Regions from separate parts of the Micromonospora sp. NPDC005215 genome, predicted to be linked through region 1. Evidence: riboswitches for the same ligand, from Rfam matches in the RefSeq annotation. Region 1 holds a riboswitch; each other region holds the start of a gene.
The links. Region 1 has a riboswitch for cyclic di-AMP ahead of ABZU25_RS07445 (NlpC/P60 family protein). Riboswitches for the same ligand answer to the same signal wherever they lie in the genome.

Region 1 (7,443 bases):
CCCTAATGTGAGGCACCGACCGCTGTGGGTCGTCTGCCTCGGCCCTTCCCTCACGCGAGGCGCCCGGCGGTCGGTTGCAAAGGAGTCGGTGCCGGTGGCAACCATGCCCCCTCATCGTCACGACCTGAATGCGTCTGCTCGGCCGGGTGGTCTACGCCGGGCTGGTCACCGTCTGCTCGTCCTGGTCGCCGCCGCGGTGGTCGGCGCGGGCCTGCTTGCCGCCCCGGCGCACGCCGCGCCCACGGTCGACGAGATCGAAGCGCAGATCGACAAGAAGTGGGAGCAGTTGGAGCCCACTATCGAGCAGTACAACAAGGTCAGGGCGCAGCTGAAGGTCAATCGGCAGAAGTCGGTGGACCTACAGAAAAAGATCGAGCCGCTGGCGTTGCAGAGCGAGTTGGCGCTCAACCGGGTCGGCGATCTCGCCTCCCGCTACTACATCTCGGGCCCGTCGCACGACATTGGCGCACTGCTGGTCAGCGCCAAGCCGGACACGCTCACCGAGCAGCTCACCATCCTCGACCGGCTTGCCGCGCAGGAGCGCAAGGAGGTCGAGGGCGTCCTTGCCGTGCGGGCCAAGTACGACGGCGAGAAGCAGAAGCTGGACGCCCTGATCACCACTCAGACCAAGCAGCAGAACGAGCTGGCGGCGAAGAAGAAGCAGATCGACGCCGAGATCAAGCAGCTTGAGGCGTCGATGCCGAAGACCACTGTGGTGACCGCGGCCTGCCCGACCATCAACGGGGTGGTCAGCGCGGCCGCCCGCACGGCGATCAGGACCGCCTGCGGAAAGGTCGGCAAGCCGTACGTCTGGGGTGCCACCGGCCCGAACTCGTTCGACTGCTCGGGGTTGACCCAGTACGCCTACAAGGCGGCCGGGATCTCCCTCACCCACCACACCGGTGACCAGTGGAACGAGGGGAAGGCCGTCGCGCGAGCCGACGCCCGCCCCGGTGACCTGGTCTTCTTCTTCTCCGGCCTGAGTCATGTCGGGCTGTATCTGGGTAACAACCAGATGGTGCACGCACCACGTGCCGGTAAACCGGTGCAGGTGTCGAGCATCAACACGATGCCCGTCGCCGGGTTCCGGAGACCCTGATCCACAACGTGCGACACGACGGCCCCCGGTCACCGACCGGGGGCCGTCGTGGTGCTCAGCGGGGTGCGCCCACCGGGGACGGCACGAGCTGCACGTCGGCCAGGTCGACGTACATGATGCGGTGGCCGAACTGGATCTGCGCGTACCGGTTCTTGCCGCGGATCACCGTCCAGTCACCGGGCGAGGAGCCGTCGACAGTGCTGGCCCGGTAGTACTCACCCGGCAGCACCGCGCCGACGGCGTACCGCTGCCCGGCGGCCAGGGTGTACTGCAGTGGCGAGATCGTCTGGTAGGGCACGCCGGCCGGATAGGCCGCCTGCTCCGGGTAGGCCCGCCCGTAGACCGGGATGGTGGCCCGGCCGGGCTTCGGGGTGGCCACCAGACCGACGGTCCAGCTGGCGGTGGGCGCGGACGCCGGGTTGTGGAACCAGGCCCGTTGCCCGAGGTACCAGATCGCCGTCCAGTCACCCTGCCGCCCGGCCAGCGCGTACGTCTGGCCGGCGGAGGCGCGAGCGCCGTGATCCGACACCTCCATGGTGTTCGGGGTGCCGTCGGGGCGCAGCGCGATGTCGTTGACCAGTGGCGCGTCCGCGGCCGGCGCGGAGCGCAGCACCACCGCCGAGGAGCCGCGTGGCGCGCACGGCACGCCGGCGGTCACGCAGCCGACGAACGCCGGCTGGTTGGTGGCGAAGTCCGGGTCGATCCGGACCAGACCGGTGGCCGGGGTGCCGGTGTCCAACCGTGGCGCGTGCAGCAGCTCGAAGTAGTGGGTCCAGTCCCAGTACGGGCCGGTGTCCCAGTGCATCCCACGGACGTTCGCGGCGATGGTGCCGGGCACGTTGTCGTGGCCGATGATGTGCTGGCGGTCCAGCGGGACGCCCAGCCGCAGCGCGAGGTGCCGGACCAGCTTCGCCGAGGTCCGGTACATCGCCTCGGTGTACCAGGTGCCCTGCGCGGCGAAGCCCTCGTGCTCCAGCCCGACCGCCTTGGCGTTGACGTACCAGTTGCCGGCGTGCCAGGCGACATCCTTGGTCTTGACGTGCTGGGCGATGTGCCCGTCCACGGAGCGCAGCGTGTAGTGCCAGCTCACGTAGGTCGGGTCCTGGACGAGTTGCAGGGTGGTGGCCCAGCTTCCCTCGGTGTCGTGGATGACGATGTACTCGACCTTCTGCCGGGCGGGCCGGTCGGACAGGTCGTGGTTGCCGTAGTCCCCGTCGCCGAACGCCGCGTAGGGCGCCGGGATCCACTCGCAGGAGATGGTCCGGGGGCATTCCAGCCCGTCCGGGCGGGCGAGCCGGCGCAGACCCAGTCGGTCCAGCCAGAAGCGCTCCGGGCGGATCGCGCGGGCCGGCAGCGTGATCCGCTGGCCGTCGTCGGTCACCCGCGACTCGCCGGCGCCGATGGTGGTGAAGACCTCGTCGGCGAAGGCCGCCGCGGCGTCGGCGCTGTCCGCGCCGGCGTAGTGGGCCACCGCGCCGTACCAGGTGGCCGGGTCGGTGCCGGCACCGACCGGTGCGCCCAACTCCCGCTGGTACGAGGCCAGCAGCGCGGCCCCGCCCCGGATGTTGACGTCGGCGTCGGTGCGCAGCGCGTCGGGGGCCGCGCCGGTCAGTGCGGCGGCGGCATCCACGGTCTGCAACGCGGCGGCCGGTGGCGCCGGGTTTCCGGCCGGCCGGGGCGCGGGTGCCAGCGCGGTACGGGAGTCGTCGCCGCGTGGGTCCTCGGTGCCGGTGTCGTGGTGGCCGCCCACGGGCAGCGCGGCCACGTGTCGGGCGTCGGTCAGGTGCATGGGGCCGTAACCGCCGCTGGTGCTGGGTGTGCCGGCGTTGCTGTCCCAGCGGGACTCCAGGTAGGAGACGCCGAGCAGCACGTCGGTCGGTACGCCGTACTCGGCCGCCGCGGCGGCGTACTGCTGCTGGCGGTCGGCGGTGGGTGCGGCGGCGGCGTTGGTGGGTGGTGGGACCGCGGTCGCGGCGGCGACCACGGCGGCGGCGAGCAGTGCACGCCGGCCGGCGAGCAGGGTTGGATGGTGCATCGAACCCCCTAGATTTCGCGGGTGAAGATGACGTCACCTTCGCGCCGGTCGGGAGTCCGCGTCAATACCTTTCCATGCGTCGACTCGTCGGGAAAGAAATCTTCACGTACGGTCGGTGACCCTCTCCGATCGGTACGGAGTGTCACTGCCGCACGGGTTGCGGAGTGGTAACAAGCGTCTCTACTCTGGTCATTCGTCGGCCCGATAGCAGCTCCGTCCAGCCCGGGCGGTAACGGACCGACACCGCCGAGTCGTTTCCGAACGAACCGGGGACCCATGTCCCCCCGGGGTGAATCCGCAGCCACTGCGGTAGGGCGCCGACTTCCCGCCCGAACCCGTCAGCTAACCCGGTAGGCGGTCAGGAAGAAGGAGTACGGAACCCCGGTGGCACTCCATGCCCCGCGGCCGTCGTCCGAGCGGTCGGCAGCAGCCGGCCCGGTGTCGATCACGCCGCGCCCACGCTGGTCCCGCTTCACCACCGCGCTCGCCGCACTGGCCGGCGTCGCCGTCGTCCTGACCGGCAGCGCCACGGCGGCCCACGCCGACCCGTCCGTCGCCGAGATCGAGCGCCAGATCGACGCCGACTGGAACAAACTCGAACCGATCATCGAACAGCACAACGCCACCCGGATCGACCTCGCCGCCAAGCGCAGGCAGGCCCAGGCGCTGGCCGCCCGGATCGCCCCACTGGAGCGTCAGGTCGACGCCGCGATGGACAAGGTCAGTGCCCTGGCCGTGCGCGCCTACAAGGGCGAGACCGTGCTGACCGTCAACGCGGTGCTGGGCAGCCAGTCACCCAGCGAGGTGGTCGGCCAACTCGAGATGCTCGACCGCTTCGCGCACAACCAGCAGCAGGACATCCGCGAGGTGGCCGACCTGCGCGACGAGTTGGCCGCGCAGAAGGCGCCGCTCGACGAGATGGTGGCCCAGCTGACCCGCACCGAGGCTCAGCTGGCGGCGAAGAAGAAGCAGATCAACGAGGAGATCGACAAGCTGCAGAAGCTGCGCCTCAAGGTGTACGGCAGCGGTGGCGGCGGTCCGTTGCGGCCGGCGCCCTGCCCCGGCAGCTACCCCGGTGGCGCCGCCGGCACTGCTGTCAAGTTCGCCTGCGCACAGATCGGCAAGCCCTACGTCTGGGGTGCCGAGGGCCCGAACTCGTACGACTGCTCCGGGCTGATGCTGGCCGCCTGGGCGAAGGCCGGGGTGTCCCTGCCGCACAACGCCGCCGCGCAGAGCCGCGTCACCAAGAACGTCAGCAAGGCCGACCTGCGCCCCGGCGACCTGGTCTTCTACTACAGCGACATCCACCACGTCGGCATGTACGTCGGCGGCGGCTGGGTGGTGCACGCCTCGCAGGCCGGTCAACCGGTCAAGATGAAGAAGGTCGACGACGGCCCGATCCACAGCTACGGCCGTCCAGGCTGATCGAGGGTGATGACCGGAGGGCCCGTCGCGATTCGTCGCGGCGGGCCCTCGTCGTCACGGGTTCAGCGGGTGGGCCAGATGCGCCAGTGCTGCCACGCGCGGCTCGGCGTCGGCCCCCGCTGCCCCTGGTAGCGCGAGCCGTAGACCGCCGAGCCGTACGGGTGCTCGGCCGGCGAGGAGAGCCGGAAGATGCAGAGCTGCCCGATCTTCATGCCCGGCCAGAGGGTGATGGGCAGGTTCGCCACGTTCGAGAGTTCCAGCGTGACGTGACCGGAGAAGCCGGGGTCGATGAAGCCGGCGGTGGAGTGCGTGAGCAGCCCGAGCCGTCCCAGTGAACTCTTGCCCTCCAGCCGGCCGGCGAGCTGGTCGCCCAGCGAGATGACCTCCAGCGTCGAGGCGAGCACGAACTCCCCTGGGTGCAGCACGAACGGCTCCCCGTCGGGCACCTCGACCGCCGACGTCAGGTCGTCCTGCTGCATCGCCGGGTCGATGTGGGTGTAGAGGTGGTTGTTGAAGACTCGGAACAGCCGGTCCAGCCGTACGTCGATGCTGGAAGGTTGGACCAGGGTGGGCTCGAACGGCTCCAGGCCCAGCGTGCCGGCCTTGATCTCGGAGACCAGGTCGCGGTCGGAGAGCAGCATCGGACCACCATAGCCGCGCTGCCAAAACTGGCCAGATTCGGTGCCGGTGACCAGCGCGTCGAGGTCGCTGCTCGTACATTTGTTCGATAGAATGCTCGCATGGCTTCCTGGTCCGAATTCGCCGCCGACGAGCCCCGACTCGCCGACGGGATCCGCGTTCTCCTCCAGCAGTACGGGCCGGGCTTCGGCTACCTGGCCACGGTCCGCGCCGACGGCGGGCCCCGGGTCCATCCGGTCTCCCCGGTCATCACCGATGAGGGTCTGTTCTGCTTCATCATCGACTCTCCGAAGCGCCGCGACCTCGAACGCGACGGCCGCTACGCGCTGCACTCGTTCCCTCCGGAGGAGAGCGACGACGAGGCGTACGTGGCGGGGCGTGCCCGTCCGGTGACCGATCCGGCGCGAGTCGCCCGATTGGCGCAGGGCGCCCGCGCGGAGCCACAGGTCGACTGGCAACTGTTCGAGTTCACCGTCGACGTGGCGATGCTGACTCGCCGCGAGCAGCACACCGCTGGCATTCCGGGTCTCGCGCCGGGTCGGCCGGCCGTTCGGGTCTGGCTCGACCCGCAGGCCCCGTCGGCGGCGGCTGCCGCGCCGCTCACCGTGCCGCAGACGCGCCCGACCCGCCTCAGCCGTGACGTCGTCCAGTGCACGGCCGCCTGACCACGACCCAGCGACAGACGGTGCCGGCTCCGTGGTGACGGAGCCGGCACCGCTCGTACGCCCCGCGCCGCCGCGCCCCGAGGAGATGATCAACTCCGTTCCAGTGATGTCGCGGTGTCCCGGCAGCTCGGATGCCCCGACTTGCAGGAAGCCGAGTGGATCGACCCGCGCCGAGTCGGTCGGAGCGGCCGGCGGGGGTGCCTGGGTGCACAGGCTCGACCACTCGGGTACAGTGGTGCCGCTTGCGGGTGTAGTTCAATGGCAGAACATCAGCTTCCCAAGCTGACAGTGCGGGTTCGATTCCCGTCACCCGCTCCATCGCGAAGGCCCTGGTCAGGACGTGAGTCCCGGTCAGGGCCTTCGACGTTGCTGGCCACCCTGAGACAGCAATGGGTCAGCAAAGAGCGATAGCCGCGGATCAGCGCGATGCACCGACGAAGCATCCGGCATCTGCACGTCAGCAGCACCATTCACGCACAACTGCCTTATAGATTCGTCGCCGTGACCGTCACCGCGCTCCCCCGACATCGACAGCACCTCACCTGGATGCCGCTCCCCATCGCGGTGCTCAGCGTCGGGCTGCTGTTCCGTGCCGCCGTGACGGTCTGGGATCTACGCCACTTCACCGAGCTGTTCAACGGCGGCAGCAGCATGAACGGGGCAATGGCCTCCCTCCTGGAAGGAGGCTTCGCCTATCTGCGGTTGGGCCTGACGGCGGTGCTGGTGCCGATCTTGTGGATCGCGGCGCGGCGGGCCGGCGTCGCCGGATCGAGGTCGCCGGGGGTCATCGGGCCGGTCTGCGGGCTGCTCGCCGCCTACGGCGCTGTCGGGGTGCTGGCCCCGCCGAACGACGGCAGCGACCCGAAGCGACTGGGCATCGTCCACGTCGACAGGATGCCGACCTGGATCAGCGTTGTTGACGTCACCGCGCCGTACGCAATCCTGATCGGTGCTGGGGGCGCGCTGCTGCTGGTGCTACTGGCGTTCATCACCTGGGTGCGGACACATACCCGTGGCGCGCTCGATGCAGGGGTCGACACCGGTAGCTAGGGGCCACTCCACGGGCGCTGCGGACAGCCGGCCGCAGCGAAGGGCGGCGTGAAGAATCCAACCGGGCTGACCGTCCGTACGCATCATTTCGGAACAGGTTCCAGGAGAATCACGGGGATCTCCCGTGTGATCCGTTGTTGGTAGGCCGCGTACTCCGACATCGCCGAAACCAGCAAGCGCCACAGCCGCGGGCGCTCCCCGGCCGTGGCGGGGCGCGCGTACGCGCTGAAGGTCTCCGTACCGACCTGCACCGTGACGTACGGGTCGGCGAGCAAATTGAGGTACCACGCGGGGTGGTGGTCTGCGCCGCGGTTGGAGGCGGCCAGCACGAAGCGGTCGCCGTCGCGTGCGTAGACGAGTGCGGTGCGGCGCAGTTCGCCGGTTTTTCGACCTCGGGTCGTCAGGAGCAGGTCGTTCACTCCGGGCCGGGGCCGTCCGCCGGTCTCCTCGAAACGGCGGATGTGCTCAGCGACCCAGGCGTTCGGGCTGTCGTGGACCTCGGGCATCACAGCTCCCGGACACTCGCGGCG
Region 2 (7,443 bases), on a different contig from region 1:
CGCCCACTGCTCAGCGGGCGGATCGTCCGCGAGTGCGTCAACGCGCTGTGGACCTACGACGCCGTGGACGTGGCCATCCCGTCCGCGGACACGATCATCCAGGTGGACGACAACGACTGCATCACCGACATCCCGGTGCGCTCCCGGCTGCGCCGCGGGCAGACCCCGCAGGCGTTCCGCTCCCCCACCATCCGGGAGGCGTACCGGATCGCCGAGGACGACACGGACTTCGCCGCCACCGACGACTGCGGCGTGGTGCTGCGCTACCTGCCCGGCACCCCGATCAAGGTGATCGACGGCTCGGACGAGAACATCAAGGTCACCCACCCGGTCGACGTACACCTGGCGGACAAGCTCTTCCAGCTCGCCGCGGCGCAGGCGCCCCGGCTGACCGACCACCGCAGCTACAGCGAGGAGCTGACCGGCCGCACCATCGTGGTGTTCGGCGGCAGCTACGGCATCGGCCACGAGCTGACCGAGCTGGCGCGGCGCTACGGCGCCCAGGTCTTCCCGTTCAGCCGTTCCAGCACCGGCACCCACGTGGAGCGGGCCGCCGACGTCGAGGCCGCGCTGACGACCGCCTTCGAGGCCACCGGCCGGATCGACCACGTGGTGGTCACCGCCGGCATCCTGGAGAAGGGCGCCCTCGCCGAGATGGACGAGGAGACGATGGACCGACTGCTCCAGGTCAACTTCGTCGGCCCGGTGACCATCGCCCGTCAGGCGCTGCCCTACCTCCAGCAGACCAAGGGCCAACTGCTGCTCTACACGTCCAGCTCCTACACCCGGGGGCGGGCCCGCTACGCGCTCTACTCGGCCACCAAGGCGGCCCTGGTCAACCTCACCCAGGCGCTCGCCGACGAGTGGGCCGACGTCGGCGTGCGCGTCAACTGCATCAACCCGGAACGGACCGCCACGCCGATGCGCACGCGGGCCTTCGGCGAGGAGCCGGAGCACACCCTGCTCGCCGCCGAGGCCGTCGCCCAGTCGTCACTGGACGTGCTGATCTCCGACCTGACCGGCCAGGTCATCGACGTACGCCGGGCACCGGGCGACGGGCCCACGCCGAGCGTGCCGGCCCAGACCGGGCCCAGTCAGGTCGCGGCACCGGCCGGCGCGGCGTCGACGAACTGACACCGACCGGCGGCGGAACCACGAACGGAGCAACATGCGCGGCGACCTGGTCCGAAAGCTGGCCGCCCGGTGCCTGAGCACCGGATTGGCAGTGCTGGCCTTTGTCGTGCTGGCGCTCACCGGCGCCACCGGCTGGGGGCTGGCGCTGGCCGCCGCCGCGCTGGCCGCCTCGGCCGCCGAGCAACGGATCCGGCCCAACGCCGACCTCGTCGCGGAGACGACGCTGATCGCCGCCGCGATCCTTGTCGGTTACTCCCGGCGGCTGGACGACGGGCTCGACCTCACGCTGGTCGCCACCGCTCTGGTCCTGCTGGGGTTGGTGCTGCTGGTGGGGCCCCTGCGCACCGCCGGCAACCTGGAGATCCGCACGGCCAACCTGCCGGTCCGCGCCTGGACGCCGCTGATCGCCGACCGGCTCGGCACCGCCCTGCTCGGGCTGCTCGCCGTCCTGGCGCTCGCCGCCGCGCTCACCCTGCCGGCCGGCGTGGCGTTGGCCGCGAGTCTGCTGGTCGGCGCGGGCACCGGCGTGGTCGCCCTGGACCTGGCCCGGCGACGGTTCCGGCCGGGAGCCGGTGGCGGGCCGGTGGCTCGGGCGCTGCGCCGGCACCAGCCGGAGTTCCTGCTCTACTTCTCCGCGCCGCCCGGCTCGGAATACCAGGTCACCATGTGGCTGCCGTATTTGGAACGGATCGGCCGGCCGTTCCTGGTCGTGCTGCGCGAGCCGGAGTTCCTGGCCCCGATCGCCGCGGCCACCGACGCGCCGGTGGTCTACTGCCCCACCCTGCGGACGATGGACGAGGCGCTGGTGCCGAGCCTGCGGGCGGCGTTCTACGTCAACCACGGGGCGAAGAACAGCCACTGCGTCCGCTTCACCCAGCTCACCCACGTGCAGTTGCACCACGGCGACAGCGACAAGGCGCCGAGCGCCAACCCGGTGTCCGGGATCTTCGACCGGATCTTCGTGGCCGGCCCGGCCGCGATCGACAGGTACGCCCGCGCCGGGGTGCAGATCCCGGCGGACAAGTTCGTGGTGGTCGGCCGCCCGCAGGTCGAGTCGATCGAGGTACGCCCCGAGCCGGCCCGGGGGTTGGCGCACCCGACGGTGCTCTACACCCCGACGTGGACCGGGCATCACGCCGACGCCGACTACTGCTCGCTGCCGGTGGCCGAGGGTCTGCTGCGCCGACTGCTGGAGCGCGGCGCGACAGTGATCCTGCGGGCGCACCCGTACACGACACAGAACCCGGCCTCGGCCCGCCAACTGGGCCGACTGACCGAGTTGCTCGTCGCCGATCGGGCCCGCAGCGGACGCCAGCACGTCGTCGGTGCCACCGCCCGCGAGCTGAGCCTGACCGAGTGCGTGAACCGGTCGGACGCGCTGGTCTCCGACGTGTCCGGGGTGATCTCGGACTACCTCTACTCCAGCAAGCCGTACGCGGTGACCGACATGGGCGACGAGGGCGACCGGTTCGCCGAGCGGTTCCCGCTGGCCGCGTCGGGTTACGTGCTGCGGCGGGACCTGTCCAACGTGGACGAGGTGTTGACCGGGCTGCTGGACACCGACCCGCTGGCCGCGGAGCGCTGGGCCACCCGCCGCCGCTACCTGGGCGACTTCCCCGCCGAGTCGTACGCCGAGGGGTTCCTGACCGCCGCCCGCCGGGAGTTGGCGGCGACGGAGGACCCTGCGGCCGAGCGCGCTCCGCAGCTCTCCCCCCTGGCCTGACCCGGCTGTCGGCCCACGCCAGGGGCTGCCCGCCATCTCGATGTGCTGGTGAGCGATATACCGCAGAGGTATAGATATGACTCAGAGGTATACCGCTCACTACCGCATCCGCCCCCACGGAGGTGACCGACGGTCACCTCCGACCGCCGACCACAGCCCGCGCCAGGGCTGGGCCGGCGACGGTGGCAGCGTCAGGTCGACGTTCACCCCGCGGCGGGCGCCATCGGGATCGGTACGGGCCACCGTCAGGCCAGCCGGGCCAAGCGCGGCGACGAGGCCGTGGTACGACCGATATTCCTGCCCCGAACGCGCTACACAAAGCTCAGCGGTACGGGTCGAGCAGGGCCAGCACCGCCGCCGGGTCCTCCACGTGCGCGTTGTGCCCGAGACCGGGCAGCGTGGCGACCGGTACGCCGTACTCCTTGAGCTGTTCGTCGGTGACCATCGGGTCGTGCTCGCCGCGCGCCAGCACCACCGGCACGTCGGTGGCCGCGAGCAGCGCGGCCAGGTCGGGCTCGCCGACGGCGAACGCGGTCGGGTCCATGGCCAGACGCCAGCGGCCGTCGACCTGACGAAGGCCGGCGTCCACCACCGGATGGTCCGGCGGGAGCAGGCCGGTCAGCCCGGAGACGCGCAGGTAGCGACGGGCCGCCTCGGTGCGGCTGGCGAACCAGCTCACCGGGCGGGCGGCGAGCTCGGCTGCGCGCTCCAGCTCGGTGGGTGACCAGAGCGCCTTGATGCCCAACCCGACCACCGCGTCCACCGGCATCCCGGCGTCGCGCGCGGCCAACGCGAGGCCGACCACGCCACCCAGCGAGTGCCCGAGCACGACGAGCCGGTCGTCGGGGGCGAGGGCCTGCGCGATTCGCTGGGCGAAGCCGGCGAACGAGTACGACGGCAGTGGCGACGCCCAGCCGTGACCGGCGAGGTCCGGTGCCAGCCACCGCCCGGGCCAGTGTCGTTCCAGATGCGGCGCCCAGGGCAACCAGACGTCACCTGTCGCGCCCATCCCGTGCAACAGCAGCAGGACCGGCCTTCGACCGGCGTGACCACCCGATTCATCCACCACGGCCGCAGTCTCCCACGGTTCACGGCCCGGTACGAGAGTCGTCGACGGGGGCGTACCCGGGGCCGGCGTGGAAGACGCCACGGGCGCCGGCCCCTCGTGGGGGACGGCGCCCGTGGCGGTCCAGCGCGCCTGGGTCAGGCGGAGTAGCCCCGGCTGGCGATCCAGTTGGCCAGGTCGATGGTGGTGATCCAGTACGACGGGTCGGCCGGGTTCGCCGAGTCGGCGATCCGCACCGTGCGGCCGTTGTCCTTGTAACCCACGACGGCGATGTAGTGCCCGCCGCCGTAGGAGTGCCCGCCGCCGTCGGTGTCGGTGGCGTCTCCGACGACGTTGGCGACCACGCCACGGCCGTCGGTGATGGCCTTGACGACGTCGGCCTGGAGGCGGTCCATCTGCGCCCGGCTGGGCGCGCCGACGAACATCCGGGTCCGGTACGGGGAGCCCTTCACCTCGGCGTTGAGCACCCGGGTGGTGTCCTCGGCCGAGTTGGTGCCCATCTCGGTGGTGCCCAGCTCGGCGCCGAGCTCCTCCTGCGTACGGTCGATCCCGGTGGCGCTGAGCGCGTTGCGGGTGGCCGCCGGACCGCAGTTGTAGTAGGTGTTCTGCGCCTCGTACTCGTAGTCGAGCACCTTGGTCGCCGGCGGCTTCGGCCGCTCCGGCTTGCGGGTCAGGTCCGGGTTGCTGCTGGCCTTGGCGGCGGGCGCCGCGGCGCTGGTGGCCGGGGCGGCGGTCGGGGCGGCGCTGGTCGGCGCGGCGCTGGCCAGGGGAGACGCGTCGTTGGCGGCGGCGACGTCGCTGCGCATCTCGGCGACAGTGGTCGCGGTGCGCTGGCCGGCCGGCGCGTCGTCGGCGGTGGTGAGCAGGGTGCCGGTGGTGGCGGCGATCACGAGGGCCGCGGTGGAGGCGGCGATGATCTGGTACGGGCGCTCGGTCGCCATGCGGCGGAGCTGACGCTGCAGTGTGTGCTTCACGGGGTCCTCCACGGATCGGGGGGAGAGCGGCACACCGGGGCCGGACCGGTATCCGGGCAGGCGCCAGCGCGCGGACGATGGTCCGCGGATGGTGAACCGCTCAGGGAAACGCCCGGCGTGACCGGGCGGTTAGGCGATGACCCGGGGGGTCAGCTCACCGTCACTGGACGGATGAGCGGGGGCACCGCTGCGCCGTGGAGGCGAGGGAACAGCCGAGGGGTGGAGAGGTGCTGCACGAGGATGGAACTCCTTCCGACACCGCCTACCGGGTTAGCTGACGGATTCGGGCGGGAAGATCGCCCTACCGCGGGCCGTGGCTCGCGGATTCACCCCGGACTTGCTGATGGGTCCCCGGTTCGTTCATCACGATTGAGCGGGTCGGCGCGGCGTCGCCTCTTGCGATCGGTTACCGCACCGGACGGGACGACACTACTGGCCCGTTCACACCCTGCCAAGCCAGGTTCACCTGCGTAAACCCGAATCGGCGCGGCAATTTCTGCGCGTTCTGCCGATGATGTGACTCGATGGGACAAGCGGTTACGGTGACGCCTGTGGGCGACAACCGGACAGGTCGCCGACAGTGGGGTCACAATTCCGGGAAGAATCGAGCCGAACGTGCCGGACGCCCGATTCTGGAATGCGGTGACCGGGCTCACATAACGGATCGGAGTCAACCCGCACGGGCGGGGCGCCAGCGTGCCACGACGGCGGGACGGGCCGCCCCGCGCACCAGCCGGCGGGCCGGCGCCCGGCTCGGCCGCAGCCGGGCCGCTGCCGCCCACGCCTCGCCGGCAAGGATGCGCGCCGACTCGGCGGACAGTTCCGCAGCCCTCCAGGCGGCCCGCTCCGCGGCGGCGGCGGCCTGGTGGTCGACCCGTCTCGCGTCCCGGATCGACCGGCTGAGCAGCGCTTCCTGCTCGACCGGGTGCCGCCGGGGATCCCAGCCGCGCCGGTGCCCGAACACGTCGCTGAGCTGCGCCATGGTCAGGTCGCCCCGCCAGTACGCCGCCGTCGCCGCGCGGTGCAGGTAGCGCTCCCGGGCGGCGTACTCGGCGGGGGTGCGGGGGGTGTCCGGGGTGGGCAGCGCCCCGGACCCCGCGAAACGGCGTGCGGCGGTGTCCGCCTCGTCGTACCGCGCCCAGGCGCGTTCCACCGCTTCCTGACTGATCAGCCAGGCATCGCGTCGCCGTTGGGCCGTCCTGGCCGCGCCGGCTGCGGCGACAGCCACCTCCTCGGCGTACCGGCGCAGGTCGACGATCTCGGCGGCGGCCACCTCGCGCGCGGTCGGTACGGCCGGGGACGGGTCGCCGGTGGGCCGGTCCCGTTCGGGCCGGGCGACCAGCACGGCGAGTACGCCAAGCGCCAGCAGGAGCAGAGCCGACCAGATGGCAGCGGCCTGCGGTACCTCGGTTACGAACTGGTAGAAGACGGCGGTCTCCATGGTCGACACCTCGCGGAGAAAGCAGAGCGACGGGGAGCCCCACCGGCCACCTGGCCACGGCGGGCCACGGATCGGCGGGGTGCGGAGCTGGTGGGTCGACAGGGCGCGGCGACGGGACGCTTGTCCCGGTGGCTCAGCGCCCGGGTGGACCTCGGGGTGCCCGGCTGCGGGGGCCGTCGACGAGGGGCAGCCGGTCGGACCCGGCCGCGCGCGCCGGCAGCACGCCGGTCGCGATGGCGCCCTGGCCGTCGGGGAGCGCCGGTTGCGCGTCGACCGACCAGGCTGGGAGTGCCTCCTCGGCGGCAACCGCACTCGACGCGGCGCTCAGGGTCGACGCGGCGCTCAAGCTTGGCGCGGCGGTCGGGGTCGACGTTGGCACGGCGGCCGACGTTGGGCCGGCGCCGAGCGCCAGGGCCGCGACGACGGCGAGGCTGGTCAGCACCCGGGTCGCCCAGCGCGCCACCCACCACAGCGGACAGGTGAGCGCGACCGGAAGCACGTCCCCACGCTACCGTCGTGCCGACCCGGGCGCATCGACCACGGGCGTGTCGGCGCGCGCCGCGCCGACCCCGTTGACCAGGGTGGACGGTGTCAGCGCGTGTCCGCGTACGTTGATCGGCTGCCGGGCTGGTCGGGCCCGCCGGTCTCGGTTCGGGTCCCGGCGCCGCCGGTCTCCGGGGTGGTGTTGCCGGTGGCCCGGGTTCCGGCCGTACGTTGTCCGGGGACGGACGCCGATCGGGCCGGACGGCGCGGCGCGAGGCGGCGCATCATCGGGGTTTCGACGTAGCGATGCAGCAGCCCGGCGAGGAGCAGGGTCACCAGCAGGAAACCGAGCACCACGGCCGGGCCGCGCCACCCCTCGAAGCCGGTCCCCCAGTCGCCGCTGAAGCGCAGCACGCTCGTCATCACCAGCACGTGGACCAGGTAGAAGGCGAAGGAGACCTCGCCGAGCCAGACCAGCGGCCGGGACCGCCACGGCGAGCGCCGGTCCCGCACGTCCGCGTCGGCGGCGGCGGTGATCACCAGCAGGTACGCGACCGCGAGCAGCGTGGTCCACAGCTCGGCGGGAATCCACTGCGCGGCTGCCGCCCAGATGCCCACGAAG
Region 3 (7,443 bases), on a different contig from region 1:
GCCGGGGCCGACCTCCGTGGTGGGCGTTTCGGCGAACAACGCGAGCAGGGCGCCGACCTGGCGGTCGGCCTCGGCGGGGTGCCGGAACCGGCCGGCCGGGTTGAGGGTGTATTCGTTGCGCCGTCCGACGCGGGTGCGGTGCAGGTAACCGCCCGCTTCCAGGTCGGCGACGATCGCCTGCGCGGCCCGTTCGGTCACCCCCACCTCGGCCGCGACATCGCGGAGCCGGGCGGTGGGGTTGCGGGCGATGGCCAGCAGCACGTGCCCGTGGTTGGTGAGGAACGTCCAGTTCCGCCCGCCGCCGGTGTCGCCCGTCGCAGTGCCCGCCATCGTGTGACCGCCTCTCCGGACGTCCGCCCTGCCCTCGGCAGTCTCGCCCGCCCTGCGCCCGGTGCGTCACCCAGGGGTCGGACCGAAGTCAACGTATGAAATCTAAATCACGCATACCTTGACGCATCTTACGGTGCGTGTGACGGTGGAGCCCGGGCCAGCGCCGCCGTCGGCCCGGCTGATAAGCCCTCTGACCAGGTCAGACGCGTGAAGACGAGGTGCGGGGATGAGTCGTCCTGGAACTCCCGGCGGGCAGCCGGGTCCGCAGCGGATCGCCGACCGGGCGGTCGCAGCCAGCGAGCCGGCCCGGGCGTACGCCGAGCTGACTGCCGGAAACCAGCGCTTCGTCAGCGGCGCCCCACGCCACCCCAACCAGGACGCCGGACACCGGGCCGCCGTGGCCGACGGGCAGCACCCGTTCGCGGTGATCGTCGGCTGCTCCGACTCCCGCCTGGCCGCCGAGATCATCTTTGACCGGGGGCTGGGTGACCTGTTCGTGGTCCGCACGGCCGGGCACACCGCCGGTCCGGAGGTGCTCGGCAGTGTGGAGTACGCGGTGACCGTCCTCGGCACCCCGCTGGTGGTGGTGCTCGGCCACGACTCGTGCGGGGCGGTGCAGGCGGCGCGGGAGTCCTCCGCGACCGGCACCCAGCCTCCCGGGCACCTGCGTGCGGTCGTCGACGCCGTGCTGCCCAGTCTGCGCCGGGCCGAGACCGAGGGCGTGGACGACATCGACGGCATCGTCGACATCCACATCGCGCAGACGGTCGAGACGCTGCTCCGGCAGTCGCCAGTGCTGGCCGCCGAGGTGGCGCAGGGGCGGTGCGCGGTGGTGGGCGTGTCGTACCGGCTCGCCGCCGGAGTGGTGCGCCCGGTGGCCGCCGTGCCGGCCGGCTTCGCGACGCTCGACGTACCGACCGGGTCGGCCGACCCGGTCGCGGCCGCCTGACCTGGAGAGGGCCGCTCCGCGCGACGCGGAACGGCCCTCGACGGAAGACGCTGCGGGTCAGAGCATCGACATGTGCACGTGGTCGGTGTGGTTCGACGGCCCGCTGTACGACTTCCAGCCGGTCGCCGGGAACCAGATCTGCCGGTTCCAGATCACGTAGTAGATGCCGAGCCGGTCGGCGTTGCGGATGAGGAACGCGGCGACGTTGTTGCCGTACGTCCGGGTGTCCTCGTTGTGCCACGGGCTGAAGCCGCTCTTCTGCAACGACCAGTCGCAGGCGCGGCCCTTCGGGTGCTCGTACGGTCCGCCGTTGCGATGACAGCCGACGAACCGGTTGAAGCCGGCCGCCTTGACCTCCTTGTACGCGTGCAGCGTCCGCGGCGTGACGCAACCGGACGTGGTCGGGTCATTCTCGCTGCAGGACTGCGCCTTCCAGTCACCGTCGGCGGTGCGGCCCGGCCCGATCTTGGCGACCTTCGAGGTGGCGTCCACCAGACCGCCGGTGAAGCCCTTGCCGCCGACCAGGGCGAGCGCCTTGTCGGCCTCGCTCTTGCGCTTGGCCATCACAGCGGTCTGCTTCTGCTGCTCCCGGACCTCGGTGTCGAGGGCCAACTTGGCCTGCTCGGCACGGGCCTTCACCGCGTTGACCTCGGCGAGCTTGTTCTCGTTCACTAGGTTGATCTCGTCGAGCATCGCGGCGCGCTGCACGAACGTGTCCGGAGCGTCGCTTTCGAGCAGCATCGCGAGCGCGCCGATCCGACCGGTCCGGTACGACTGGGCGGCGATCTGCCCGACCTGTGGCGCCAGCGCGTCGAGGTCGGCCTTGGCCCGGTCCACCTCCACCGCCAGCTCCAGCTGCCGCCTCTTGGACTTGTCCAGTTTGGACTTGGCGGCGGAGTAGTCGCGGTTGACCTGCTCGATGACGTCGTTGAGCATCTTGGGCTCGTCGGCCTCCTCGTGCCCGGACGGTGTGGGGGTCGTCGGGGCGGCGTGGGCCGGGAGGGGCCCGGCGAGCACTGTCAGTGCGGCGATCACGGCCACCACGGGTGTCAACCAGCGGCGTAGGGGTGCCGTCACAATGTTCCCTTCCGTCGACCGCCGACCGGGTTAGCTGACGGGTTCGGGACGGAAGTGGCCCCTACCGCTGACGCGGATTCACCCCACACACCTGGGTCCCCGGCTCGCCGGTTGGCGATTGGGCGGTGGCACCGCAGGCGCCGCTTCGCGCCTTCATCGGTAACCGGCAGCGACGTTACCCGAGAGTCGACTGGGTGAGCTACGCCTGGATGCCGACCAAAAGCGTCATTTCGCCATAGCGTTGTGTGACCAGTGACGCGGTTCTCAGGGGGGAGACCCGATCTGGTCACGCTGAGGAGTGTCACCATGCCGTTTCCGTGCTCCTGTTCGACTCCGGCCACCCGTCGGTGGCGGTGGATGGGGGCCGGGTCCGCGTCTGGCCCGGCTCGTCGGGTCGCCCCGTCAACGGCGCGTTGAGGGCGGCGAGTGCCTCCGCCGGGTCCGGCCGGGGGCGCGGCCGGGCGGCGTCGACGGGCGGCGTGGTTCCGGCGCGCCCGGCCGCGGTCACGATCGCGGCCAGCCCGGTGGTCAGTGGCACGGCGGCGATCAGCCCGAGTGTGGCGACCGCGCTGCGGACGATCTCCTGCGCGAGGAACTCGCTGGTGAGGATCTGCCCGATCGGCCGCGAGTCGGCGGTGAGCAGGAGCAACAGGGGCAGCGACGCGCCCGCGTACGCCAGCACGATGGTGTTGACAGTGGAGGCGATGTGCGCGCGGCCGACGCGGGTCGCCGCACGGTACAACTGCACACGGGTCAGCCCGGGATTGGCGTTCGCCAGCTCGGTGACGGTGGCCGCCTGGGTGACCGTCACGTCGTCGAGCACCCCGAGCGAACCGATGATGATCCCGGCGAGCAGCAGGCCGTGCAGGTCCACGTCACCCTGGAACATCGACAGTGTCGTCGCATCCTCGCTGCCGAAGCCGGTGAGGTGGGTTGCCGCCGTGGCGATGGTGGCGAGCACGCCGGTCAGCACCAGGCTGCCCAGGGTGCCGAGCACCGCGACCGAGGTCTGCGCGGTGACGCCGTGGGTCAGATAGAGCACCACGAACATGATCAGGGCGGCGCCGACCACCGCCACCAGAAGCGGTGATCTGCCGGCGCCGATGCCCGGCAGTACGAAGGTGAGCAGGATGGCGAAGCTGGCCGCCAACCCGGCGAGCGCGGCCAGACCTCGCCATCGGCCGAACGCGACGATCGCGGCGGCGAAGATCACCGCCAGCCACACCATCGGGGTGCCGCGCTGGTGCTCGGCGATGTTCCAGTTGCTGGTGGTGGGATCGGTCGGGTCGGTCAACTGGACCAGGATGACCTCGTCGCCGACGTCGACCCGGGGCGCGCCGGGTCCGTCGGGCACCGGTGTCCGCACCTGCTGGCCGGCGGCGGGTCCGTCGTCCACCCGGACGTCGACAGTGCCGCACGGCCCGGCGCCGACAGTGGGAGTGCCCTCGGGGCTCGACGGCAGCGGCGGGCACGGCTCGGTCACCACCCGGGTCACCGTGCCGGCGTAGCGCGGCACGTCCGCTCCGCCGTCGGGCTGCGGTGCTCCTCCGCGCGGCCAGAGCAGCGCCGCGGCGAGCACGGTGGCGACGAAGAGGGGCACCACCGTCATGACGAGGATCCGTCGCACCCGGGGCGGGGCGGACGGAGCGGGACGGGCGTGGTCGGAACCCAAGTCGAGACTCCCAACGATCCGGTGCGGGATACGGGCCAGCGTGCCGGTCGGTTCACCGATGCCGTGGAAACGCGGCGGAATACGCGATGGATCGCTCACCGAGGACCGCTTGATCACGGACGGTCAGTGCCCGGTCGGGCCGGCCGGAGGCGACGCCACGACGCGGCGGCGCCGGTGTCCGACTGCGCAGCGGCATCTGGAGGGCCATCGCGGAGACGCTAGCCAGCCTGTTCCTGGGTTGCAGGTCGGGACGGAGTGTCGAGCGCCGAACCGCTCGCGTGGTGGCCACCGGGCGGGCATGTTGGAGCCATGCCCGCTCAGTCACCGTCCGACCCCGACCACCGGCACGGCAGCGCGCCCCTGCCGCACGACAGGCACGCCGGGCACGATCCGGAGATGTTCCGCCGTCGCTTCTGGGTCTGCCTGGTGCTGACCATCCCGGTGGTCCTGACCAGCCACCTCGTGTCGGATCAGCTGGGCCTGGACGACGGCGTCCCCGGCCGTTCCTGGGTGGGGCCGGTGCTCGGCTCGGTGGTGTTCTGGTGGGGTGGCTGGCCGTTCCTGGTCGGTGCGGTCCACGAGGTGCGGGACCGGGCGCCGGGCATGATGCTGCTGGTCGCGATGGCTATCACTGTCGCCTACAGCGCGTCGCTGGCCACCAGTGTGGGCGCGTTCGATCTGGACTTCTGGTGGGAGTTGGCGGCGCTGGTCACCATCATGCTGCTCGGGCACTGGCAGGAGATGAAGGCCATCGGGCAGGCCCGTGGCGCGCTCGCGGCGCTGGCCGCGCTGCTGCCGGACGAGGCTGAGCGGGTGACCGCGGACGGGCGGGTCGAACCGGTGTCGGCCGGCGAGCTGCGGGTCGGCGACGTGGTGCTGGTCCGCCCGGGGGCTCGGGTGCCGGCGGACGGGGGCATCGTCGATGGCCGGGCGGAGCTGGACGAATCGATGATCACCGGCGAGTCGCGCCCGATTGCCCGCGCGGTTGGCGACCGGGTGGTGGCGGGCACCGTCGCCACCGACTCGGCGATCAGGGTCCGGGTCGAGGCACTGGGTGAGGAGACGGCGCTCGCCGGCATCCAGCGCATGGTCGCCCAGGCGCAGCGTGCCGGTGGACGGGCCGAACTGTTGGCCGACCGGTTCGCCGCCGCGTTGTTCTACCTGGCGACCGGGACCGCCGTGCTGACCGTGCTGGTCTGGACCGCGCTGGGTCAGCCCGACGAGGCGGTGGTCCGCGCGGTGACCGTCCTGGTGATCGCCTGCCCGCATGCGCTCGGCCTGGCCATCCCGCTGGTCGTCGCGCTCTCCACCGCGCTGGCCGCGCGATCCGGGATCCTGGTGAAGGACCGGCTGGCGCTGGAGCGGATGCGGACCGTCGGCGCGGTGCTCTTCGACAAGACCGGCACCTTGACCCGGGGCGAGCACGTCGTCACCGACGTGGTGGCAGCGCCGGGCGTCGAGCGGGACGAGCTGCTGCGGATCGCCGCCGCTGTGGAGTCGGACAGCGAGCACCCGCTGGCCCGGGCGGTCGTCGCGGCTGCCGGGCCGGCCGGTCCGGCCCCGGCGGCCGGGTTCCGGTCCCTGCCGGGCCGGGGAGTGCGGGCAACCGTAGGCGATTCGGAGTACGCGGTGGGTGGGCCGGGGCTGCTGCGGGAGTGGGGTGTGTCACTCCCGGCCGACCTGGCGGCGGCGGTCGCGCACTGGTCGGCGCGCGGTGCGGCGGTGCTGCACCTGGTGCGGCTGCCGCACACGGTGCTCGGCGCGTTCGCGTTGACCGACGAGGTACGTCCGGAGGCCCGGCGGGCCGTCGACGAGTTGCGCGCCGAGGGAGTCCGGACCATCGCCATGATCACGGGGGACGCGCGGCCGGTGGCCGAGGCGGTCGCCGCGGATCTTGGCTTCCGGCCCGGCGTCGACGAGGTGTTCGCCGAGGTGCTGCCCGCTGACAAGGACGGCCGGGTGGCCGAACTCCAGCGACGAGGGCTGACCGTGGCGATGGTCGGCGACGGGGTGAACGACGCTCCCGCGCTGGCCCGCGCCGACGTGGGCATCGCGATCGGCGCGGGCACCGATGTGGCGATCGAGTCGGCCGGGGTGGTGCTCGCCTCTTCGGACCCGCGCGGGGTGGCTGCCGTGGTGCGACTGTCCCGGGCGTCGTACCGGAAGATGCGGCAGAACCTGGCCTGGGCGGCGGGCTACAACGTGGTGGCGCTGCCGCTGGCGGCCGGGGTGCTGGCCCCGGCCGGGGTGGCGTTGAGTCCGGCGCTGGCGGCGGTGCTGATGTCCGCGTCCACCATCGTGGTCGCGCTCAACGCCCAGTTGCTGCGTCGGGTACGGCTCGATTCGGAGCTGGACTGAGGGGCGTTAGCCGCGCTTCATCAGCCGGCCGACCGCCGCCATCATCTCGGTGGCCATCTCGTCGGCCCGTCCCTCGGCCGCCCCCTCGTGCATGCAGTGCCGGGCGTGCCCGTCGAGCAGCCCCAGCGCCACCTTGTCGAGCGCGGCCTGGATCGCGGAGATCTGGGTGAGCACGTCGATGCAGTAGCGGTCGTCGTCGACCATCTTCTCGATGCCGCGGACCTGCCCCTCGACTCGGCGGAGCCGCGCGAGCAGCTGGTCCTTGCTGGCGGTGTACCCGCGGATCGGGGTGGGTGCGCTCATGCGACAAGGATAACCTACCCCCGGGGGGTATGGTACGGTGCACTCCTGATGACGATACCCCCACCGGGTACCGGTACGGCAAAGGAGACGATCCGATGGTCAACACGACGTTCCAGGTGCAGGGCATGACCTGCGGGCACTGCGTCAGCGCGGTGAGCGCCGAGGTCGGCGCCATCGCGGGCGTGCGTGACGTCCAGGTCGACCTCGCGACCGGGCAGGTCACCGTGAGCAGCGAGCAGCCGCTGGACGTGCAGGTCGTCCGGGCCGCCGTCGACGAGGCCGGCTACGACCTCGTCGACGCGTGAGCGGAGGAGCCGACATGCGTACCGTGACGAGACTGGCCGGATTCGCTGTCGGCCTCGCGGCGATCTTCGGCGCGACGTACGGGGTCGGCCGGCTGGCCGACCGCACCCCGGTCACCGAGGGCCGGCACGACGGCGACGCCGTCCACGCGACGGGAGAGCGCGGCGAGCCGACCGACCGGTTTCCCGGTGGGCTGCTCATCTCCGACCGCGGCTACACCCTCGACCCGGTCGACGCGCCGGCCGACCAGTTCGCCTTCCGGATCATCGGTCCGGACGGCCAACCGGTGACCCGGTACGACGTGGCGCACGACAGGAGGATGCACCTGATCGTGGTCCGACGGGACCTCTCCGGTTTCCGGCACGTGCACCCCGACCTGGCTCCGGACGGCACCTGGCGGGTCGGCACGCCGCTGGCCGGCCCCGGGCAGTGGCGCGCGTTCGCCGACTTC
Region 4 (7,443 bases), on a different contig from region 1:
CGGGTCGAGCGCAGTGTGGCCCGCACACAGCCCCCGGACGTCCAGTCCTCCCGTACGTCTTGCAAGGAGTACCTCCGTGGCGAGCAACACCTCTAAGACCGCGCGCGCGTCAGTCCGGGCCGGCCAGGCTGGCCAGGGTGGCGCCCTCAGCGTGCTGGGCGAGTTCAAGTACCTCATCCCGCTCAACGGCGGCAAGCACGCCTACGTGCGGAACCTGACCAACGGCAAGACCGCGCACCTGCGCACGGACTCCGACGCCTTCGTCGAGGAGATCCGTGTGCTGGCCGCAGCCGGCCACGCCACCAAGATCCGGGCCGAGATCAACAACCTGGCTGCCGCCCACCCGGGTGACGGCTGGGAGGCCACCGAGAAGCGCCTGGTCGCGGCCGGCGTCTTCGAGGGCTGAGCCCTCCCCCACCGCACCACGCAGAGCGCCCGCCGGAGTCCCGGCGGGCGCTTTCGCGTGTCCGGGGACGACGTAGCCACGGTCGACCGCACCGGGCGGGCTCAGCCCGGGTCGAGCAGGGCGACCTCGCCGGTGGCCAGGTCGTAGAGACCGCCGACCACTGCCACCCGACCGGCGGCGACCGGTCCGGCCAGCAGGTCGTCCTCGCGCAGCGTGCGCACCGTCCGCCGGACGTGCCGCCGGATCGCGAGCGGCAGCACCGCCGGGTCGTCGATCCCCACAGCGGTCACCGCCGGGGCGATCTCGTCCACCAGGTACGCCAGCGAGCCGCCGGGACGCTCCCCGCCGCGCACCGCGTCCACGGTGGCGCCGACGGCCCCGCACCGCTCGTGTCCGAGGACCAGCACCAGCGGTACGCCGAGCTGGCCGACCACGTACTCGATCGACCCGCACACAGCCCGATCGAGGACGTGCCCACCGGTACGGATCACGCAGATCGCGCCGAAGGTCTGGTCGAAGATCGCCTCCAGCGGCACCCGCGAGTCGATGCAGCCGAGCACCACGGCGTACGGCTGCTGGTCACCCGAGGCCGCTGCCGCGGCGGCCGTGACGTCGTGCCCGTGGATCGGCTGCCCGCTGACGAACCGCCGGTTGCCGGCGAGCAGGTCGGCCAGCGCGGCCCGAGGAGTGCCGCCGGCCTGCCGCCGCTGCCCCGACGCCTCGCCCATCGGCGCTCCCGACGACCCCATGCCGTCCAGCTTGGCCCGCCGCCGGCCACCACGGGTGGGGTCGGGAATGTTGGCCACGGCGCGATTGGCGTGCGGTCCTGCTGGGTAGCCGGTGTTACCACCGGGTATCGAAGGTGCTGGTGGTGCCGGGCGACCCTGGGGAGGTGGCGATGCCGGAGCGGTTCGAGGTCGCTCTGCCCGACGGTGTACGGCTCAACGTCGAGGCGACCGGGCCGACGGACGCCCAGGTCACCGCGATCCTGCTGCATGGCTGGACGTTGGACGGGCGTGCCTGGCACCGGCAGGTCGACGCGCTCACGGCGGCGTCGGTGGGCGGGCCGGTGCGGGTGGTCACCTACGACGCGCGGGGGCACGGCCGGTCCAGCTGCATGGCGTTGCCCACTGCCACCCTGGCCCAACTCGGCGACGATCTGGCCGCGGTGCTCGACACGGTGGCGCCGGTCGGACCGGTGGTCCTGGTCGGGCACTCGATGGGCGGCATGACGATCATGGAGTACGCCCACCGCCATCCCGCGCACTTCGCCGCCCGTACGGCCGGTCTGGTCTTCGTGTCGACCACCGCCGAGGGGCACGCCCACACCGTCTACGGGCTCTCGCCGCGGATCGCCCGACTGATCCGGCTGGCCGAGACGACCGGTGCCGGCGTGCTGGCCCGGTGCGGCTCGTGGCGAGCGCCCCGGGCGCTGCTGAACGCGCTGCAACCGAGCATCCGGTGGATGCTCTTCGGTGACCGCTGCGACCCGGCCGACATCCGGCTGGTGACGTCGGCGGTGGCTCGTGCCTCGCTGCGGTCGATCGGCGGCTTCCGGGCCTCCATCGGCACCCAGCACCGCCTGGACACCCTCGCCGCGTTGGCGCACCTGCCGGCCGCCGCCCTGGTCGGCGACCGGGACCGGCTCACCCCGCCGCCGTGCGCCGAGTCGATCGCGGCGGCCCTGCCGGCCACCGAGCTGACCGTCTGCCCGGGTGCCGGGCACATGTTGATGTTGGAGCGCCCGGACGAGGTCAACGCCGCGCTCACCGGCGTGCTGCGCCGGGTGCTCGCCGAACCGACGCCCCGGATTTCCGGCGCGGCCTCCGCCGCGACGGGTGTCTGAGCACGTTCTCGCACCTCGGGCGCGGCGGGCCTGGCCCGGGGCCGTACCCTTCTGCGGTTGGCTTGCGCGGTTCCCGCCGCCCGCCGGCGACCTTCGAAGGAGCGTGCGTTGACCGACCAGACCGGCCTGGAGCAGGAGATTGCCGTCGAGCAACAACACCTCGACCGGGTGTACGCCCGACTGGCCGAACTGCGGCGCTCGGCGGTCCGCGCCGAGCGTGACGGCTACCGGATGGCCCGGGTGGGCACGTTCGGCGCGTTGGTCGAGCGCGACGCGATGGTCTTCCACGCGGCGCAGCGGCGGCACGCCCTGGACGCCGAGTACGAGGGGCTGGTCTTCGGCCGGCTGGACCTGCGTGACCGGCAGGTGCTGCACGTGGGGCGCCTCGGGATCCGGGACGAGGACACCACCACGCTGGTCGTCGACTGGCGGGCACCGGCCGCCGCCGCCTTCTACCAGGCCACGCCGGCGCAGCCGCTGGAGGTGGTGCGTCGCCGCACGATCCAGTCCCGCGCCGAGCGGGTCACCCGGATCGAGGACGACCTGCTGGACCCGAACGCCGCCCCGGAGGGGATGACTGTCGTCGGTGACGGCGCCCTGCTGGCCACCCTGTCCAAGGCGACCGGCCGGGGCATGCGGGACATCGTGGCGACCATCCAACGGGAGCAGGACGAGGCGATCCGTTCGCCCGGCTCCGGGGTGACGATCGTGGCGGGCGGCCCGGGCACCGGTAAGACCGCTGTCGCCCTGCACCGGGCGGCGTTCCTGCTCTATTCCGACCGCAGCCGGTACGCCGGCGGCGGCATCCTGGTGGTCGGCCCGTCGTCGGTCTTCGTCGAGTACATCGCCTCGGTGCTGCCCGCGCTCGGTGAGGACACCGCCACCCTGCACTCGCTGGGCACTCTCTTTCCGGGGCTGACCGCCACCCGCACCGACCCGCCCGAGGTGGCGGCGGTGAAGGGCTCGCTGCGAATGCGCCGGGTGCTGGAGCGCGCGGTCCGCGACGCGGTGCCGGGCGGTCCGGGTGAGCTGCGGCTGCTCTACCGGGGCACGCTGCTGCGGCTGGATCGGGCCGACCTGGACCGGATCCGGGACCGCGCGCTGCACCGCGGCGCCCGCCGCAACGAGGTGCGCCGGGCCGGCTTCGACGGAGTGTTCGCCGCGCTCTGGGCGCAGGCCCGCGAGGTGGGCATTCGACTGCCGGAGCAGCGGACCTTCGAGGCGGAGATCGCCGAGCGGGCCGAATTCCGGGAGTTCCTCAAGGCGTGGTGGCCCCGGCTGCACCCGCGGCACGTGCTCGGTTGGCTGGCGCGGCCGGACCGGCTGCGCCGGTACGCCGGTCAGATCCTCTCCACCGCGGAGATCCGGCTGCTCAGCGCCGCGTACCGGAACCTGGACTCCGACGGGTTGACCATCGCCGACATCGCGCTGCTTGACGAGTTGGACGCCCTGCTCGGCAAGCCGGCGCAGCCGGCCAAGGCCCGGCGCGACCCGTTCCAGCTCGCTGGCGGCGTACGCGAGCTGAGCACCGCCAGCGACCGGCAGCGGGCGGCCCGGGCGGCGGCGCGGGAGCGTCCGGAGGACTACCGGGAGTACGCGCACGTGGTGGTGGACGAGGCACAGGACGTCTCGCCGATGCAGTGGCGGATGGTCGGACGGCGTGGCCGGCTGGCCTCCTGGACGGTGGTGGGTGACCCCGCGCAGACCGCGTGGACAGGTGATCCGGAGGAGCTGACCCAGGCTCGGGACCAGGCGCTGGGCCGGCGTAAGCGGCACGATTTCACCCTCACCACCAACTACCGCAACTCGGCGGAGATCTTCGCGGTGGCGGCGGCGGAGATCCGCCGGCTCTACCCTGACCTGCTGCTGCCCACCGCCGTGCGTTCCACCGGGGTCGATCCGGTCGAGCTGGTGGTGCCCGCGACCGGGTTGGAGGCCGCCGTCGTGAAGGCGGCCGCCGGGTTGCTGGCCGAGGTGGAGGGCACGGTCGGGGTGATCACGCCGGTCCCCCGCCGCGACGAGGTCGCCGGTTGGCTCGACGCGCTCGACGCGCCGCGCCTGCAGGTGGTGACCAGCCTGGAGGCCAAGGGCATGGAGTACGACGGGGTCGTGCTTGTCGCTCCGAGCGAGATCCGGGCAGATCCGGGTGCGGGGGTACGCACCCTGTACGTGGCGCTCTCCCGGGCCACGCAGCGGCTCACCACCATCGATCCAACGGGCTGATTCGGGGCAAACTGCCTGGCGGGCCAGTGGCCTGCCCCACACTTGCATACATAGCGATGTGAGCATACATTTGACCGGGCCCCGACCGGCGGCGGAAGGTGGATCTCGTGGGCGCAGGTCATGACCACCACCATGGGTCGGTCGCCAATGCCGCACACCAGCACAGGGGCCGACTCTGGGCGGCGTTCGGGCTGCTCGCCACCCTGATGGTGGTCGAGGCGGTGGCCGCCCTGCACACCGGCTCGCTCGCCCTGCTCTCCGACGCCGGGCACATGTTCACCGACGTGCTCGGCATCGGGATGGCGCTCGCCGCCATCACCGCGACCCGGCGGGCCACCGCCGACCCGCAACGCACCTTCGGGCTCTACCGACTCGAGGTCCTCGCCGCGCTGGCCAACGCCGTCCTGCTCTCCGGCGTCGCGATCTACGTGGTGATCGCCGCGATCCGCCGCTTCGGCGACCCGCACGAGGTCGTCGCCGGTCCGATGCTCGCGGTGGCAGTGCTCGGCCTGCTCGCGAACGTCGCCGCGTTCGCCCTGCTCCGCGCCGGAGCCCGGGAGAGCATCAACCTTCAGGGCGCCTACCTGGAGGTGCTCGGCGACCTGCTCGGCTCGCTCGGCGTGATCGGCGCGGCGCTGCTCATCGCCGTCACCGACTGGTGGTGGGCCGACCCCCTCGTCGCGGTCGCCATCGGCGCGTTCATCCTGCCGCGCACCTGGCGGCTGGCCCGCGCCGCCGTCCGCATCCTGGTGCAGGCCGCCCCGGAACACCTCCAGGTGACCGCCGTGCACGACCGGCTCGCCGCGGTCCCCGGGGTGGTCGAGGTGCACGACCTGCACGTCTGGACGCTCACCTCGGGCATGGAGGTGGCCTCCGCCCACCTGACCATGGCACCCGGCGCGGAGGTCGGCGCGGTGCTGACCGCGGCGCGCACCGCCCTGCACGACGACTTCCGGATCGAGCACGCGACGTTGCAGATCGAGCCCGGCGCCGCCTCCGGGGCCTGCGGCTCGATCGAGTGGTGACAGGTTTCCCGTGACGACGTACGCACCGTCCGTCACATCGGCTGCAACAGCCCCACCGGCACCGGTAAGCTCGGTCCCGGCCTCCACCAGGCGGCGCCCTCCAGGCGCCGGTGGCGGTCGCCGCCTAATCGCCCACCTGGGCGAACCGGGGAACCACGTTCCTGGGGTGCATCCGCGTCAGCGGTAGGGATCTTCCGTCCCGAACCCGTCAGCTAACCCGGTCGGCGGCTGACGGAAGGACACGCGCAGTGGCACCAGCACGACCGACCGCCGCCCGACTGGCGGCCCTGATCGTCGCGATGTTCGCCCTCGGCGTCGCGATCCCGGCCGGCACCGCCTCGGCCGCTCCCCCGACCGGCCTACGGGCCGCCGCCGCACCCGACTCCGACGAAGAGGGCGGCAGCCCTTCGCTACGCGCCCAACTCGAGGCCGCCAGCAAGGGCTATCTGGACGCGAAACGCGCTCTGGACACCTCCGTGCAGCGGCAGCAACAGCTCGCCACCAAGCTGAAGGGCATCGAGGTCGAGCTCGCCCAGCGCGACGGCAAGGTCGGCCAGATCGCCGGGGTGGCGTACCGCACGGGCCGGCTCGGCACGGTGTCGGCACTGCTCAACAGCAACAGCCCGGAGGGCTTCATGGACCGGGCCGCCGCCCTGGAGGCGGTGGCCGCCAACGAGGACCGCGTGCTCCGCGATCTGCTCGCCACCAAGGACCAGGCCAATCGCACCCGGGCCGCCCTGAACGGCGAGATCATCGAACAGCGCAAGCAGGTCGCGGTGATGGCCAAGCGCAAGGACCAGGCCGAACGGGCGCTGACCGTGGCCAACACCCCCAAGCCGCAGACCACCGCCGACACCGGCTCCAACCGGGGCACCTCCACCGCCAACGCGAAGGCGGCGCCCCGCAACTCCGACGGCTCCTGGCCATCCGAATCGTGCAGCGTCAACGACCCCACGCCCGCCAACGGCTGCATCACCCCGCGCACCCTGCACGCGCTCAACCAGGCCAAGGCCGCCGGCTTCACCAGGTACGTCTCCTGCCACCGCCCCAGCGGCTCCGGCGAACACCCCAAGGGCCGGGCCTGCGACTTCGCCGCCCAGAAGAGCGGCTTCGGCGGCAATGCCACCGGCGGCGACAAGACGTACGGCAACAACCTGGCCGCGTACTTCATCCGTAACGCCGACCAGCTCGCCGTGCTGTACGTGATCTGGTACCGGCAGATCTGGCTGCCCAGCAGCGGGTGGAAGTCGTACAGCGGCGCGGGTGGCACCCCCTCCACCGACCACACCAACCACGTACACCTGTCGGTCTACTGACCCACCCGACGAGTCCCCGGGTTCGGTCCGGGGATGAGCCACTCGCGCTCGCCGACTCCGGGGTATCCGGGCGACGGGATACCCCCGGAGTCGGCGATGCCTTCGCCGGGCCGGGCTACGTCGCCGGGCGTACCCCGGATGTCGTCGGCGGTCGGACGACCCGGACCTGGTCGGCGGGCAGCATCGCGGTATGCGTCGGATCTCACCCACCGCCCGCAAAGGGCTCCTCACCCTGCATCTGGTCACCTCGCTCGGCTGGCTCGGCGCCGACCTCGTGCTCCTCACCCTCGGCATCGCCGTGCAGCGTGGCGCCGACCCGGCGGTGGTCTACCCGGTCACGGCGCTGGTCGGCACAGTGCTGTTCGCGCCGCTGAGTGTTCTGGTCTGGCTGGTCGGGGTCGCCAGCGCGCTACTCACCCCGTGGGGCCTGTGGCGCTACCGCTGGGTGCTGGTCAAGCTGGTGCTCACCACGGTGCTGGTCGGGCTGGTGCTGTTCCTGCTCACGCCGAATCTGCGGCACGCCGGTGCGGTGGGCGCCGCCCTCCCCGCCCGGGACCGCGCCGACCTGGTGATCGCACCCGCGGTGTCGACCAGCCTGATGATCATCGCGACGGTGCTGTCCACGTA

Region 2: it holds a riboswitch for cyclic di-AMP, as region 1 does, so the genes downstream of both, ABZU25_RS21085 (C39 family peptidase) here and ABZU25_RS07445 (NlpC/P60 family protein) in region 1, are expected to answer to the same signal.
Region 3: it holds a riboswitch for cyclic di-AMP, as region 1 does, so the genes downstream of both, ABZU25_RS00970 (hypothetical protein) here and ABZU25_RS07445 (NlpC/P60 family protein) in region 1, are expected to answer to the same signal.
Region 4: it holds a riboswitch for cyclic di-AMP, as region 1 does, so the genes downstream of both, ABZU25_RS05485 (hypothetical protein) here and ABZU25_RS07445 (NlpC/P60 family protein) in region 1, are expected to answer to the same signal.

The regions. Positions count from the first base shown of each region.
Region 1 is NZ_JBEXHQ010000006.1:13,526-20,968, reverse strand. It holds gene ABZU25_RS07455 (NlpC/P60 family protein) at 89-1,099, shown strand; gene ABZU25_RS07450 (N-acetylmuramoyl-L-alanine amidase) at 1,155-3,134, opposite strand; cyclic di-AMP (ydaO/yuaA leader) riboswitch at 3,369-3,505, shown strand; gene ABZU25_RS07445 (NlpC/P60 family protein) at 3,573-4,559, shown strand; gene dcd (dCTP deaminase) at 4,622-5,200, opposite strand; gene ABZU25_RS07435 (pyridoxamine 5'-phosphate oxidase family protein) at 5,300-5,863, shown strand; tRNA gene ABZU25_RS07430 (tRNA-Gly) at 6,108-6,181, shown strand; gene ABZU25_RS07425 (hypothetical protein) at 6,290-6,913, shown strand; gene ABZU25_RS07420 (nitroreductase family deazaflavin-dependent oxidoreductase) at 6,997-7,419, opposite strand; gene ABZU25_RS07415 (NAD(P)H-binding protein) at 7,419-7,443, opposite strand, start outside.
Region 2 is NZ_JBEXHQ010000028.1:26,640-34,082, forward strand. It holds gene ABZU25_RS21070 (bifunctional cytidylyltransferase/SDR family oxidoreductase) at 1-1,134, shown strand, start outside; gene ABZU25_RS21075 (CDP-glycerol glycerophosphotransferase family protein) at 1,169-2,857, shown strand; gene ABZU25_RS21080 (alpha/beta fold hydrolase) at 3,180-3,926, opposite strand; gene ABZU25_RS21085 (C39 family peptidase) at 4,061-4,909, opposite strand; cyclic di-AMP (ydaO/yuaA leader) riboswitch at 5,142-5,283, opposite strand; gene ABZU25_RS21090 (hypothetical protein) at 5,568-6,338, opposite strand; gene ABZU25_RS21095 (hypothetical protein) at 6,472-6,837, opposite strand; gene ABZU25_RS21100 (acyltransferase) at 6,930-7,443, opposite strand, start outside.
Region 3 is NZ_JBEXHQ010000001.1:191,809-199,251, reverse strand. It holds gene ABZU25_RS00980 (MarR family winged helix-turn-helix transcriptional regulator) at 1-330, opposite strand, end outside; gene ABZU25_RS00975 (carbonic anhydrase) at 557-1,279, shown strand; gene ABZU25_RS00970 (hypothetical protein) at 1,337-2,356, opposite strand; cyclic di-AMP (ydaO/yuaA leader) riboswitch at 2,361-2,491, opposite strand; gene ABZU25_RS00965 (YibE/F family protein) at 2,658-4,028, opposite strand; gene ABZU25_RS00960 (heavy metal translocating P-type ATPase) at 4,338-6,386, shown strand; gene ABZU25_RS00955 (metal-sensitive transcriptional regulator) at 6,393-6,689, opposite strand; gene ABZU25_RS00950 (copper ion binding protein) at 6,785-6,994, shown strand; gene ABZU25_RS00945 (hypothetical protein) at 7,009-7,443, shown strand, end outside.
Region 4 is NZ_JBEXHQ010000004.1:104,249-111,691, forward strand. It holds gene ABZU25_RS05460 (hypothetical protein) at 77-406, shown strand; gene ABZU25_RS05465 (carbonic anhydrase) at 508-1,134, opposite strand; gene ABZU25_RS05470 (alpha/beta hydrolase) at 1,305-2,252, shown strand; gene ABZU25_RS05475 (AAA family ATPase) at 2,361-4,475, shown strand; gene ABZU25_RS05480 (cation diffusion facilitator family transporter) at 4,583-5,500, shown strand; cyclic di-AMP (ydaO/yuaA leader) riboswitch at 5,612-5,743, shown strand; gene ABZU25_RS05485 (hypothetical protein) at 5,800-6,816, shown strand; gene ABZU25_RS05490 (hypothetical protein) at 7,007-7,443, shown strand, end outside.